2 regions of the Streptomyces sp. NPDC029466 genome follow, and region 1 is predicted to be linked to the other one. Evidence: riboswitches for the same ligand, from Rfam matches in the RefSeq annotation. Region 1 holds a riboswitch; the other holds the start of a gene.
The links. Region 1 has a riboswitch for cobalamin ahead of ACZ4XD_RS00595 (prenyltransferase/squalene oxidase repeat-containing protein). Riboswitches for the same ligand answer to the same signal wherever they lie in the genome.

Region 2: another riboswitch for cobalamin. It lies ahead of ACZ4XD_RS17005 (cobalamin biosynthesis protein); the one in region 1 lies ahead of ACZ4XD_RS00595 (prenyltransferase/squalene oxidase repeat-containing protein).

The regions. Positions count from the first base shown of each region.
Region 1 covers NZ_JBVHZH010000001.1:131,937-139,495, forward strand. The annotation lists gene ACZ4XD_RS00570 (glycosyltransferase family 4 protein) at 1-551, opposite strand, end outside; gene ACZ4XD_RS00575 (TetR family transcriptional regulator) at 791-1,423, shown strand; gene ACZ4XD_RS00580 (ferredoxin) at 1,786-2,019, opposite strand; gene ACZ4XD_RS00585 (aldehyde dehydrogenase) at 2,019-3,470, opposite strand; gene ACZ4XD_RS00590 (MBL fold metallo-hydrolase) at 3,858-4,940, shown strand; cobalamin riboswitch at 5,214-5,335, shown strand; gene ACZ4XD_RS00595 (prenyltransferase/squalene oxidase repeat-containing protein) at 5,559-6,866, shown strand; gene ACZ4XD_RS00600 (SCO2322 family protein) at 6,866-7,559, shown strand, end outside.
Region 2 covers NZ_JBVHZH010000020.1:5,988-13,546, reverse strand. The annotation lists gene ACZ4XD_RS17015 (putative cobaltochelatase) at 1-77, opposite strand, end outside; gene ACZ4XD_RS17010 (cobyric acid synthase) at 133-1,704, opposite strand; gene ACZ4XD_RS17005 (cobalamin biosynthesis protein) at 1,787-2,845, opposite strand; cobalamin riboswitch at 2,999-3,148, opposite strand; gene ACZ4XD_RS17000 (effector-associated constant component EACC1) at 3,352-3,789, shown strand; gene ACZ4XD_RS16995 (caspase family protein) at 3,795-6,434, shown strand; gene ACZ4XD_RS16990 (extracellular solute-binding protein) at 6,431-7,559, shown strand, end outside.

The DNA.
Region 1 (7,559 bases):
GCGGCCGCCAGGTCGAGGCGCCGGTCGACGGTGATGGGGTGGTGGATGGTGGTGACCAGCGGGGCGCCGAGGGCGCCGGGGCCGCCGAGCAGGCCGTAGCCGAGGGTCTGGTTGTCGTGGACGACATCGAACTGGCCACGGCGGGCGGCGAGATGGCGCCGGGCCCGCAGCGAGAAGGTCAGCGGTTCGGGGAAGCCGCCGGTCCACATCGTGCCGACCTCAAGGGCGTCGATCCAGTCGCGGTACTCGCCGCGCTTCGGCGTACGGAACGGGTCCGGCTGGCGGTAGAGGTCCAGGCTGGGCAGCTCGGTGAGGATCACCCCGTCGTCGACGACGGGGTAGGGCTGGGCGCCGATGACCTCGACGGAGTGGCCGAGGCGGGCCAGTTCGCGTGAGAGGTGCCGTACGTAGACGCCCTGTCCGCCGCAGAACGGGTTCCCCTTATACGTGAGCATCGCGATCCGCAGGGGACGCTCGCCGTTCGTCGGGGCGGAGGCCGGGGTGGCCTCTGCGGGGCGAGGCGCGGCTGCCTGGACGGCCTCTGCGGTCACGCTCGGCCCCCTTCTCACTGGACTTTCGCCGGAGCGTAACCGCTGGCGGTAATCTAGAACAAGTTTCAGAACTGATTGGCTACTGATCAGTTCACCGAGCTTCGAATCTACCGGCCGAGAACGAAGCGAAAAGAGCCGCACCAGGTGATTCGCGCCACCACCCGCCCCCCTGCCATGCTGTGCCGAGCACACCACCGGCACTCGCCGCATCGCGGACGGAATGCCACGGAATGGGAAATATGACTACGGAATCCAAGGCGGCCAGACCGACCCTTCCCGCGAGTCCTCCCCTGACCGAGCGTCAGGAGGCCCGACGCCGCCGCATCCTGCACACCAGCGCCAAGCTGGCGTCCCGTGGTGGCTTCGACGCCGTGCAGATGCGCGAGGTCGCCGAGTCCTCGGGCGTCGCGCTCGGCACCCTCTACCGCTACTTCCCCTCCAAGGTGCATCTGCTGGTCGCCACCATGCAGGACCAGCTCCAGCACATGCACGAGACGCTGCGCAAGCGCCCGCCGTCGGAGCAGGACCCGGGCGCACGGGTGGCCCAGACCCTGATGCGGGCGTTCCGCGCGCTCCAGCGTGAGCCGCATCTCGCGGACGCGATGGTGCGCGCACTGACCTTCGCGGACCGCTCCGTCAGCCCCGAGGTGGACACCGTCTCCCGGCTGACCACCGCGATCATCCTCGACGCGATGGGCCTGGACGGCCCCGCCACCCCCGAGCAGCTCTCCGCGGTCCGCGTCATCGAACACACCTGGCACTCGGCCCTGATCACCTGGCTCTCGGGCCGCGCCTCGATCGCCCAGGTGAAGATAGACATCGAAACGGTGTGCCGCCTGATCGAGCTCACTTCGGGTGAACGGGAGGGCTGAGGCGGGGGCGGGGGGCCGCGTCAGCGCCGCGCCGGGGTTGCGTCAGTTCCGTGGCGGGGCCGGGCCGGGGGCGCGCCGGGGCCGTGGGCGTCAACCCAGCGACGCTGATCTGCGTCACGTCGCCGGGCCGTGGGCGCCATCCAGCGATGTTCGCCTCGGCTCGCCGCGCTGACAGCGCCCACTTGCGCACTCACCTCGTCGGCCCGCGCGCGTTAACGCCGCCTTCGCCACGGGTAGTTGGCCCGCAAGGGGCCCACCGGTCCCCTACGGGACTCCGCCCCACACCCCCTACGGGCGGCCCCCGGCCACGGGGCTCCCGCCCCGCACCCCGGGCCGTCGCTCCCCGGCCGTGCGGCCGTCGCTCATTCCTCCGGCGGGAAGACCGCCTCGCCGCTGTCGGCCACGGTGAGGGTGATCGCTTCCACGGGGCACCCTTCTGCCGCGGCCAGCACGCTCTCGGCGGCATCCGTCTCCGGCGCCGCCGGATGCGACTGCCGCGCCGAGTCGAGGCGGAAGCCGTCCGGCGCCGCCGCGGCACACATCCCCGACCCGATGCAGACGCTCCGGTCCACCACCACCTGCCAGCGGTCCCCCATCAGGCACCCGCCGGCAGATGGATCATCTTGTGCTCCAGGTATTCGCCGAAGCCCTCGGGCCCGAACTCCCGCCCGATGCCGGAGTTCTTGTAGCCGCCGAACGGGCCGAGCATGTCGATGCTGAAGGTGTTCACCGAGTACGTGCCGGTGCGCACCTGCCGGGCGATCTCGATGCCGTGCTCGACATCGGCCGTCCACACCGAGCCGGAGAGCCCGTAGTCGGAGTCGTTGGCGATCCGTACCGCCTCCGCCTCGTCGTCGTACGGCAGCAGACAGATGACCGGGCCGAAGATCTCCTCACGGGCGATCCGCATGGAGTTGGCGACCTCGCCGAAGAGGGTCGGCTCGACGTACCAGCCCGTGGTCTGCCCCTCGGGACGGCCGCCGCCGGTCAGCACCTTGGCGCCCTCCTGCTGTCCGAGCGCGATGTAGTCCAGGGAGCGCTGCTGCTGACGGCGGGCGACCAGCGGGCCGACTTCGGTGGCCGGATCCAGCGGGTCGCCGACGGTGAGCGCCGAGGCAGCCGCGGTGAACCGCTCGGCGATCTCGTCATAGTGGCTGCGCGGGGCGAGAATCCGCGTCTGGGCCACACACGCCTGGCCGTTGATCATCCAGGCGAACGGCACGATCCCGGCCACCGCCGCGTCCAGATCCGCGTCCGGCAGGATCACCGCCGCGGACTTGCCGCCGAGCTCCAGCGTGACCCGGCTGAGGTTGCGGGCCGCGACCTCCATCACCCGCTTGCCGGCCGCCACCGAGCCGGTGAACGACACCTTGTCCACGCCCGGGTGCCCGACGAGGTACTCGCTCACCTCGCGGTCCGCCGGCAGGATCGACAGCACGCCCGGCGGCAGCCCCGCCTCCGTCACGATCTCCGCGAGCAGGTACGCGTCCAGCGGCGTCTCCGGTGACACCTTCAGCACCACCGAGCAGCCGGCCAGCAGCGCCGGCGCGAGCTTGGCGGCGGCGGTGAACTGCGGGACGTTCCACGGCACCACGGCCGCGACCACCCCGGCCGGTTCCCGCCGCACCAGCAATGGCCCCAACACCCCGCCACGCCGCTCCTCGAACGGGAAGTCGCGGGCCACCGTGAGCGCCGCGTCCCACACCAGCATCGCGGCAAGCGACTGCACCATGACGCCGGAGGTGAACGGGGTGCCGTTCTCCGCGCTGATGACCTTGGCGATCTCCTCGCTGCGGGCCGCGAAGGCGTCCTTGATACGGGTCACCACCGCGATCCGGTCCGCCAGCGGGGCGTTCGCCCACACCCCGGACGCGAAGGACGTACGGGCCGCGGCCACCGCTCGGTCGACGTCCGCTCGCGAGGCATGCGGCACCCGGCCGATGACCTGTTCGGTGTGCGGCGAGACGACCTCGATCGTGTCCCGGCCGGCCGGATCGACCCACTCACCGCCTATGTAGAGCTTTCCGTGCTCGACGAGGTCGCTCATCGCTGCCGCCTCCTGCGGGTCGGCCGCCTGTTCCGGCGGTCCCTGCCGGTTCGCTGTCGTTGCGGTTTCGCTGTGCGTTGCCGGCTCAGTGCTGTTGCCGGTGCGCTGTCGGTACCGGTGCGTTGTCGTTGCCGGTGCGTTGTCGTTGCCGGCTGTCGGTACGGGTTCGCTGTCGTTGCCGAGTTGACGCCTCGGGCACGCTTGCTGACGAGGCATCAGGCCACTCAATCCCCCAGGAACTGATACCAGTTCTAGTTGGAGGAGTCCACGGCGCCGACCGAAACCCAACTGGCCATGCCAGAAGGGGCACTTCAAGCCGCTTTGAAACCAGTTCTAGTTATAGTGAGGCCGGGTACCGGGTGTATGCCACACCGAGAGGGGTCCGGGATGACCGCGCAGGTGACCGACCACAAGGGCGGAGTGTGGAGCATCGCCGTCCCCATCCCGGACAACCCGCTCGGCCACACCCTCGTCCACCTCCTGGAGACCGACCGCGGGCCCGTGCTCATCGACACCGGCTGGGACGACCCGGACTCCTGGGACGCCCTCGTCGCCGGCGTCACCGCCTGCGGGTTCGCCCTCACCGACCTCCACGGCGTCCTGATCACCCACCACCACCCCGACCACCACGGTCTGTCCGCCAAGGTCCGGGAGGCCAGCGGCGCCTGGATCGCGATGCACGCCGCCGACACCGCGGTGGTCCGCCGCACCCGCGCGGCCGAACCGGGCCAGTGGCTCGACTACCTGCTCGCCAAGCTCACGGCGGCGGGCGCACCGGACGACCATCTGGCGCCCCTGCGGAAGGCCCGCGCCACAGGAGGCGGCCGGAAGCTGCCCGGCCGGCGGGCCGCGCTGCCGGACCGCGGCATCGACCCCGGCGAACTGCTCGATCTGCCGGGGCGCCGGGTTCGCGCCATCTGGACACCCGGCCACACCCCCGGCCATGTGTGCCTCCATCTGGAGGAGGAGCACCCCTCGGCACGCACGCCCGGCTTCGGCCGGCTGTTCTCCGGCGACCACCTCCTGCCCGGCATCACCCCGCACATCGGCCTGTACGAGGCTCCGGACGACGAGGGGAGCCCGCCCGGCCCGCACGGCATGGAGGGCCCGGGGGAGAACGCCGACCCCTTGGGCGACTACCTCGACTCGCTCGAACGCGTCGGCCGGCTCGACCCCGCCGAGGTACTGCCCGCCCATCAGCACGCCTTCACCGACGCCGGCGGCCGGGTGCGCACACTCATCGCCCACCACGAAGAGCGGCTGACCCAGCTCAGATCCCTGCTCCAGGAACCCCGCACCGTCTGGCAGCTCGCCATGGCCATGGAGTGGAACCGCCCGTGGGAGCAGATCCCTTACGGGTCCCGCAACATCGCCGTCTCGGAGGCCGAGGCCCATCTGCGCCGGCTGGTGAAACAGGGGCGGGCGGAGTGGGTGCCAGGGTCGGATCCGGTGCGATATCAGGCGGTGTGAGGGGGCGGGGCGGGCCTCCCGCGTTGCCTCTGTCCTGGTTCGTGCAGCTTCTTGACTGCTGTGTACCCGGGGTCAGGGTCGGGACCGGCCGGTGGCCCCCTCCCCGCTCGTGCCTGGATCCCGCCCTGCTCGTGCCCAGCCGCCCGACCGTCCCGCCGTGCCCGCCACCCGTCCCCCCGTACGCGGCCCCAGGGACCCGCCCCCTGCGCGGCTCGCGCGCCGCTCCGCCCCGCTCGTGCCGGATTCCGTCGGCTCGTACGCGCGAGCGAGCGCATGCCGGGTGCCGGTTAAGGTGTGCGGGACAACTTCATCCGTACCCGATCGGGGGAAGCCGGTGGAAATCCGGCGCTGACCCGCAACCGTGAGGACGGCCCGTCCGTACCGCGCCGGCTGGCCCGGCGGGAAGGCCGTACGAGCCGGAGCACCCGAGGGGGCACGACCAAGGCTCCCGCCGCCGGAACCGTCCGCCACAGGGACGGCCGGTGCGCGGCACCGTCGAGGTATACGGAGCTGAGCCCGGTGCCGCCGCGTCCGCGATCCAAGGGGATCGCCGCGCGGGCGGTCGGCCGAGCACGGCTGCGTACATCGCCGCGACCCGACCCGAGAGGCACCGACCCGATGGCCCCCATGGCTTCCATGGCTCACCAGGCCCCCCTGACGCACCCCGTCGCCTTCCTGGCGCGCCGCGCCGCCACGGCGCTGGCGGCCGCGGCGGTGCTGGGCGCGGCCGCTGCCCCCGCCGCGTACGCCGACGACGCCGCCCCGTCCGCGGCCCCCAAGAAGCTGCCGGACGGCCTGTACGGCACCAAGGACCCGCAGTACGACGGGGTGTGGCGGCAGTCGCTCGCGCTGCTGGCGCAGGACACGGTGGGGGTGCGGCCGGCCGCGTCCGGCGTGCGCTGGCTGGTCGGGCAGCAGTGCGCCGACGGCGCGTTCACCGCCTTCCGCGCCGAGCCCGGCAAGCCCTGTGACGCCAAGACCATGCGGGACACCAACCAGACGGCCGCCGCGGTGCAGGCGCTGGCCGCGCTCGGCGGGCACGGCGCCACCGTGCAGAAGGCCGTGGGCTGGCTGAAATCGGTGCAGAACGACGACGGCGGCTGGAGCTCGATGCCCGGTTCGGCCAGCGACGCCAACTCCACGTCCGTGGTCATCGGCGCGCTCGCGGCGGCGGGCGAGAAGCCGCGGTCGGTGACGTCGAAGAAGGGCGGCAAGACCCCGTACGACGGGCTGCTCACCTTCCAACTGGGCTGTGACGCGAAGGAGGGCGAGCGCGGCGCGTTCACCTTCCAGCTCAAGGGCGCCGCCCCGAACGCCGACGCCACCGCGGCCGCCGCGACCGGAGCGCTCGGCAAGGGCTTTGTCGTCGAGCCCGCGGATCAGCGGGCGGACGCCCCGGTCAAGCCGCTGAACTGCAAGGACGGCGGGGACGAGAAGAAGGACGATCCGGAGCGGGCCGCGGCGGGCGGTGACGCCTACCTCGTCGCGCAGCTCGACAAGAACGGGCAGCATCTGCTCTCCGCGATGCCGGGCGCCGAGAAGCAGCCCGATGTCGGCAACACCGCCGACGCCGTGGTGGCGCTGGCGGCCGGCGGGCACGGTGCCGCTGCCGCAAAGCCGCTGAAGTGGCTGGAGAAGAACGCCACGGGCTGGGCCAAGCAGAACGGGCCCGCCGCCTACGCCCAGTTGGTGCTGGCCGCGCACGCCACCGGCACCGACCCGCGTTCCTTCGGCGGCACCGACCTGGTGGCCGCGCTCAACGCCACCGGCCCCGAGCCGGCCGCCGCGGCGAAGAAGGACACCGGGGACGCCGACGACGCCACGGACGGCGGCGGCATCGGGGTGTGGTGGGTCATCGGTGTCGGTCTCGCCATCGGCGCCGGTATCGGGTTCCTGCTGAGCAGCCGTAAGAAGAATCAGCTCTGATGCGGCGGACCAGGATCGCCGGCGCCCTACTGCTGGCCGGTACGGTCACCGGCCTGGCAGCCGGGCCCGCGCAGGCGCAGGAGTACCGCTACTGGTCGTTCTGGGACGGCAAGGGCAGCTCCTGGGCGTATGCCACCGAAGGGCCGGCCAGTCAGCGGCCGGCCGACGGCGCGGTCGAGGGCTTCCGCTTCACCGTCGGCGCCGACTCCGCCGGGGCCGGTAAGCCGCGCCCGGCCGCCGACTTCGACGCGATCTGCCGCGACACCCCCGCCAAGGACGGCCGCAAGCGGATCGGCATCGTGCTGGACTTCGGCACCGCGGCGGACGCGCCCGCCGGCGAGCGGCCGCCGGCGGCCAGGTCGGAGTGTGCGCAGGTGCCGGAGGACGCCTCGGCGGGCGAGGCGCTGGCGGCGGTCACCCGGCCGCTGCGCTATCACGCCAACGCCTTGCTGTGTGCCATCGCCGGCTACCCGAAGGCGGGTTGCGCGGAGGCGGTGAACGGGTCGAAGGACGGAGCGAAGGGCGGAGCCAAGGGTTCCGCGGCCTCGGCTGCGTCGTCCGCGGGGGTGGCGGAGGACCGTGCCGACGGGGGTGGTGGAAGTGGCGACGGGGGGCCGTCCGCCGGACTGCTGGGCGGGGCCGCGGCCGTTGTCGCGCTGGGTGCGGCAGCGGTGTGGCAGGCACGCCGCCGAC
Region 2 (7,559 bases), on a different contig from region 1:
AGCGCGAGCCGCAGATCTTCCATCCCGACCACCGCGGTGAAGGGGTACTGCGGGGTGGTGTTGTGCGCGGTCGTCATGCTGTGTCGTCCTCCACGTCGCCGTCGAGCTCCGGATTCGTCGTGTGTGTACCCCTCATGGCGCCCCCGGAGGGACGAACGGCAGTCCCTCCGGCACCCCTTCCTCGATCAGCCGCAGCAGCGCGGCGGTGTCCGCGTGCTCCTCGATCAGATCGCCCAGCCGGTCCAGCTGTTCCTCGCGCAGCACCCCGAAACGGGTGTCGGGGGCCGGGACGAACGCCCGGCCCGCGTCCGCCGCGACCCGCCGCAGGAAGGCCCGGCGGAAGCCGTCGCTCTCCAGCGAGCCGTGCCAGTGCGTGCCCCATACGGAGCCAACCCGGCAACCGTCCAGGAACTCCTGGTCCCCGCCGCTCACTTCGGCGACACCGTGGTGGATCTCGTACCCCTCCACCGGCTCGCCCAGCGCCGTACCGGCCGGCCGCGCCAGCGTCTTCTCCGCCGCGAACCGCACCCGTACGGGCAGCAGGCCCAGCCCGTCGACCACGCCCGCCTTCGACTCGATCTCGTCCTCGATGCGCTCGCCCAGCATCTGGAAGCCGCCGCAGATACCCAGCACCGGGCGCCCCTCGGCGGCCCGCCGGGCGATCGCGTCCGCCAGGCCGCGCTCCCGCAGCCACGCCAGCGCCCGGACGGTGCCCCGGGTCCCCGGCAGCACCACCAGGTCGGCGTCGGCCAACTCCTCGGGCCGGTCCACGAACCGCACCACCACGCCCGGTTCGGCGGCCAGCGCGTCCACGTCCGTGAAGTTCGACATCAGCGGCACGGCACAGACCGCCACCCGCAGCACATCCGCGCCGTGCGGCGGCGCGACCACGCTCTCGCGCACCGCCCCGCGCAGCGACACCCTCAGGCCGTCCTCCTCGTCGATGCCGAGCCCGTGCGCGAAGGGCAGCACGCCCAGCGTCTGCCGCCCGGTCAGGCCGCGCAGCATCTCCAGCCCCGGCTCCAGCAGCGTCACATCACCCCGGAACTTGTTGACCAGATACCCGGCGACCAGCGCCTGGTCCTCCTTGGACAGCAGCGCGGTGGTGCCGAAGAACGAGGCGAACACCCCGCCGCGGTCGATGTCACCGACCACGACCGCCGGGATACGGGCGGCCCGTGCGAGGCCCATGTTCACGATGTCGGTACGCCGCAGATTGATCTCGGCGGGACTGCCGGCGCCCTCACAGATCACCGCGTCATGGGTACGCCGCAGCTCCTGGAGGCAGTCGGTCACCGTGCCGAGCAACTGCTCCCGGCGGCCCGCGTACTGCGCCTTCCCCTGGGACGTCCCCCCGAAGTACCCGCGGGCGCTGAGCTCGCCCACCGGCTTCCCCAGCAGCACCACCTGGCTGCTGCGGTCACTGCCCGGCTTGAGCAGGACCGGGTTCATCAGCGCGGTGGGCTCCACCCGCGCCGCGGCGGCCTGCATCGCCTGGGCCCGTCCGATCTCCGCGCCCTCGCGCGTGACGAACGAATTCAGCGACATGTTCTGTGCCTTGAAGGGCGCCACCCGGACGCCCTGCCGGACCAGCCAGCGGCAGATCCCCGCCGTCACCACGCTCTTACCGGCGTCGGACGTCGTACCGGCCACCAACAGGCCACCGCCGACCGCCCCGCCGGCTGCCTTCAACCGCCCGTTCACCGGGTCCTCCTCCTGGACTTCGGGTCACTACACCCGCCCACCCCCCGAAGGGGGGTGGGCGGCGGGGAAAAAACGGACGGCCTCATACCGGGCCCGCCTTACGCCCGCATACCCATCCCGCCGTACGCCCGCGCCCCCCGGCCCCACGAGCGACCGCCCCACGGGCCACCGCCGCCCGCGCCACGCCGACCGCGGCCCGCGCGGCCACCGTCGTCACCAGTGCCAGCGCGCTCACCCGGCGGGAGAGCCGCACCGCCCGTTCGATGTCCGGCACCGCCACCTGCGGCGCCGCGCCGTTGAGCACCGGACGGTGTTCCACCCGCCCGCCGTACGCCAGCGTGCCGCCCAGCCGTACGCCCAGCGCACCCGCGAACGACGCCTCCACCGGGCCCGCGTTGGGGCTCGGATGCGCCCCGCCGTCCGCCCGCCAGGCCCGCAGCGCACCGCGCCGGTCGGGGCCCGCGAGTACGGTCAGCGCGGCGGTCAGCCGGGAGCCGGGCCAGCCGGCGAGATCGTCGAGCCGGGCCGCGGCCCAGCCGAAACGGCGGTAGCGCGGCGACTTGTGCCCCACCATCGCGTCCAGGGTGTTCACCGCGCGGAACGCCACCAGACCGGGCACCCCGCCCAGCGCGCCCCACACCAGGGCACCCACCACCGCGTCGGAGGTGTTCTCGGCGACCGACTCCACCACCGCACGGGCCATCTGCGGCCCGTCCAGCGCCTGCGGATCGCGCCCGCACAGATGCGGCAGCCGCTCCCGTGCCACGTCCAGGTCACCCGCCGTCAGCGCCCCGCCGACGGCCCGCGCCTCCCGGCCGAGCGAGGTGCCGCCCAGCACGGCCCAGACCGTCGCCGCGGTCAGCGCGACCCCGGCGCCACCACGGAGCGACAGCAAAGAAGCGGGAGCAGTGCCCCGCACAGCGCGCTCCAACAGCGCCGCACCGGCAGCGGCTCCGCCCGCACACAGCACGGCATGAGCCGCCCCGTAACCGCGGTGGTCGCGCCACAGCCGGCGTTCGACGGCACCCGCGGCCCGGCCGAACGCGGCCACCGGATGGCCGCGCCGCGGATCCGCCGCGATCAGGTCGCCGAGAAAGCCGAGGGCCGCGCCGTACACATATCCCGCGTGTTCGCCGCGCATCGGGTCAGACCGCCGTGCGAAGGCGTCCGTGCTGTCCCGCCCGGCCCCGAAGGAGCCCTGCGGCGGTGGGCAGTGGCGATCTCAAGGGGCGGCCGGGCATGGCGGTATGTCCTCACTCAGGGTCCGCGCCCTGGCTCGACGTGACGGCGACCAGAGTCTCCTGGCTCCCGGATCGGCGTGTCCTCCGGCCTTCCAGTCCCGCGTACGTCATCCGACGCATGCGAGGCGGACCGTGGCCTTCGCTGGAGGAACGCTCCCCGGTGACAGTGGCGGGACCGCGCCGGATTCGCACCGGACTTCCTCTGCTGTCGCCGATTGGCTCCGGCAGTCCACCACGCCCCGCGAACGCCGTCAACTCACCCTTGACCTGCGACGCTGCCCTGTGGCAGGCGCTGTGGCGCACGCCACAGCGTGGCTGAGGGGTCACGGACGGTTGCCCGCGCACCTGATCCCGCGTCACTATCTGGTGCACGGCGGCGAAGGGGCCGCCGGAAGGGGGCCGGGGGATGCCGCAGCGCGCTGACCGTCATGAGATCCGTATCAGGATCACGGGCACCAACAATCCTGACCAGGACGTCGAGGACCTCAAGGCGTGGCTGGAGCGCGAGCCCTGGCTGAACCGGCGGTCGCACGACTGGGAGCTGCGGCCGGCGGAGGAGCGCGACGACGGACCCGGCGACATGGCCATCGGCGTCGACGACCTGATCCTCGTCGTCGTCGGCGCGGTCGCCGCCGAGATCACCAAGGGCCTGAGCATCGCCCTGCGCGAGTGGCTGCGCCGCCGCAGGGAGGAACGCGACACCGGCGAACGGCCCGCCGTGGCGGTCGGCGGCGGGGACGGCGAGCTGCGCGCGCTGGGCGAAGCGGGACCGGGCGCCGCGGCTCCTGAACGCCCCGATCCCGGCAGCCCGGCGAACGGGGGCGGCAGCACCGCCGGGGACTGAGCCGGATGTCCGAATACGACGCACGGGGCAAGGTCAACCGGGCCCTGCTGATCTGTGTCGACGACTACCGCCACCTGCGGCCGCTGCCCGCGGTGCGGGACAACCCCGGGGAACTCGAACGCGTCCTGCTCGCCCCCGGCACCGACCTCTTCACCAAGGGCGAGGTCGTCATCTGCCGGCCCCAGGAGCCCTGGGAGGTCGAACAGGCCCTGGACGCCGTCACCCAGGAGGCCCGCGGGCTGCTGCTGGTGTACTTCTCCGGCCACGGCCGGGTGGGCCCGGACGGCGGCAATCTCCAGCTCATGGTCGGTGCCTCGGAACGGCGGCACAAAACCGTCTCCTGGCAGGACACGGTGCTGTCCTACCTGGACAACGCGCGGGCCGACCGGATCGTGATCGTCCTGGAGTGCTGTTACGCCGGCAACGCCGGGGAGGCCTTCCACGCCTGCCGCACCCCCACCTCGCTGCTGATGGCCGCACAGCCCAACCGCCGGATCTTCAGCGGCGAGGAGCCCACCGGCGGCAGTGTCTTCACCCGCGCCCTGCGGCAGATCCTGGAACAGGGCATCCCCGGCAAGCGGTTCGTCACCTTCGAGGACCTCGTCCGCGAGCTGCGGGACCAACTGGCCGGCGAGCGGACCCCGATGGGCGACGTCTGGGAGCCCCGCTCGGCCAAGCAGAACACCGTCGACGACGTCATCCTGTCCTTCGCCACCCCCGGCGTCCGGCCGCCCACCCCGCTGCGGATCCGATTACGGCGCCGGCTGAACACCTCCTTCCGGCACTGGTTCCGTATCCTGATGGTGCTGGCGATCATCGCCGTACCGGCCACCGCCGGCGTCGTCCTGCTGAACCTCCCGGGCGGCGCCGAAGCCTGCCCGCCCGCCCTCGAACTGCGGCTGCTCACCGCCCCCGAGGCCGAACCCGCGCTGCGCCAGGCGGCCTTCGACTACGAGATGTCCGCCGCCAACACCCGGCCCCTCGACGGCGAGGGCGACCTCCCCGACGGCTGCCGGCGCGCCCAGATCACCGTCTACTCCGCCGCCAAGGACCAGGTCGACCAGGGCTTCGCCGCCGCCGACCGCTGGCAGGGCGAGGCCCACGGCACCGCCAAGGACGGGCCGGACGACGACAAGGGCACCGACAAGGGCATCGACCCCCTCTACCGGCCCGGACCCCAGCCCGACATATGGATCCCGGAATCCACCGCCGACTACTACGAAGCCCGCCGCGGGATGCCCGCCAAGGGCTCCCCGGCGACCCTGCACTACAGCGCCCCGGTCGCCTACACGCCCCTGGTCGTCGGCATCCCGGCACACCGGCGGCTGGACGACGTCGAACCGGCCGGCGCCTCCTGGCGGGAGCTGCTCACCGGCACCGACCGCACCCACCGCGACCTCCGGCTGCTGCGGCCGAGCCCGGTGCTGTCCGGCACCGGACTGCTGCACACCCTCGGCCTCTACCTCACCCACGACGGCGCGGACGCCGCCTCCTCCGGCGCGCCCGACCCCACCCTGGCCCGGCACGCCGAGGAGCGGCTGTCCGCCCCCGGCAGCCAGTACGCGGGCAGCACCGAACTGCTGTGTTCACTGCGCCCCGACGCGGACGCCGCCGGCTCCGTCGACCGTACGAAGTCCGCGCCGCTGGTGTCGGAGAAGTCCCTCGCCGACTACAACCTCGGCCGCGCCACCGGCAGTTGCCCGGCCCTGGACGCCCCGCTCCCGCTCCGCAACCGCTACGTCGCCTACTACCCCCGGCACGTCCCCGCCCTCGACCACCCCCTGATCCGGGTCGACTGGCACGGCACCCAAGACGCCACCCCACGGCAGGCCGCCGTGGCGGGCTTCGCGACCTGGCTGCGCGCCGCGGACGGCGGCCAGCGCACCCTCACCGCCCAGGGCTACCGCGGCGTGCACGGCACCGGCCCGGGGGCCGGCTCACCGCTGCTCGACAGCCGCGCGGACGTCAGCCTCCTCGCCCCCACCGTCCCCTTCGGAGCGCACCCGGACCAGGTGTCCCAGGTGCTGGACGGCTACGACAAGGCCCAGAAGTCCAGCCAGGTGCTGATCCTCCTCGACACCTCCACCTCCATGGCCGACGGCGGCCGGCTGCCGACCGCCCTGCGCGCGGCCGGGCGGGTCCTGGAGATGGTCGGCACCCGCCACACCTACGGCCTGTGGGCGTTCCCGGACCGCGCGCACCCCACCGACGCCGACGCGGTGCGTGAGCTCGTCCCGCCCGGCAGGGCCGACCCGGCACCGGGCCGGGCCGCACTGGACCGGATCGCGGGCGGTGAACTGGTCGAGCACGGTGCCGCGATGGAGGAGGCGCTGACCCGCGCGGTGCGCCGGATGAAGAAGTCCCCGGCCACCAACAAGGCCATCGTGCTGATCCTCGACCAGGACGACGGCGCGGGCCCGGGGCGCGCGGCGGGCGTGGAGCGGACCCTCGGCACCCTCGTCGAGGAGGGGCCCGAAGTGCCCGTCCTGGTCTTGGCGCTGGGCAGGAACGGCTGTGACACCTTCGCCCTCCAGCGGCTGGCCGACGCCTCCCACGGCCAGTGCGTGCCCGGCGGCCCGCAGGCCGTCGACACCCTGGCCGGCCGGATCGCCTCCATCGGCACGGCCACGAAGGGGGACCGATGACCGCGCCACGCACCGCCGCACCCGCCGCCCTGGCCTGCCTCGCCCTGACGCTCGCGGCCGGCGGCTGCACCCCGGGGGAGCAACTCGTCCCGGAGAAGGGCGCGATCGTCCTCGCCACCGGCAGCGACCTCAGCAGCTCCGGTGTCCGCCAGGACCTGATCCACGACTGGGAGCGGCGCACCGGCCGTACGGTCCGGATCGTCAGACTCCCGGACACCGCCGACGGCCAGCGCAGCCAGCTGCTGGCGGCGGGCCAGTCCGGCAGCGGCGGCTACGACGTGCTCAACCTCGATGTCGCCTGGACCGCGGAGTTCGCCGAGGCGGGCGTGATCCGCCCCTGGGCCACGGCCCTGGACGGCGACTTCCTCGACAGCGTGGCCAAGACGGTGGAGTACGACGGCAAGGTGTGGGGCGTGCCCTTCAACACCGACGCCGGGCTGCTCTACTACCGCAAGGACATCCTTCGCGCGTACGGCCATGGCGCCCCGTCCAACTGGGGCGAGTTGAAGGACGTGGCGACCGAAGTGGCCCAGGACTACAACCGCGAGGCCGCCAGGGACGCCGCCAGAGGCCACAAGAAGCAGCGGCCCAGGATGTACGGCATGGTCGCCCAGCTGCGGCCCTACGAGGGGCTGACCGTCAACACCCTGGAGTCGGCCTGGGTCAACGGCGGCGACCCGGACGCCACCAGCTTCACCAAGGGCGAGCAGGTCGGCGCGCTCCAGCAGGGCATCGCCGACCTCAAACTCCGGCTCGACTCGATCATGCCGCACGAGGCCACCACGATGGACGAGACCGAGAGCCGCCGCTGGTTCGCCGACGGCCGCGCGCTGTTCATGCGCAACTGGCCGGTCGAATACGCCTCGGTCGCCGAGAAGCTCACGCCCGGCGAGCAGTTCGACGTCACCCAGCTGCCGGCCCGCCCCAGCGACGGCAAACGGATGTCCGTGCTGGGCGGGCAGAACCTCGCCCTCGCGGCCGGCAGCACACGGCCGGCCGGCGCCCGGTCCCTGATCGAGGCGCTGACCGGCCCCGGCAGCGAACGCTGTCTGCTGGAGCGGGGGTTCGCGGCCACCCGCGACTCGGCCTACCGGGAGGCGGCCACCGCACCGCACTGCCCGCTGC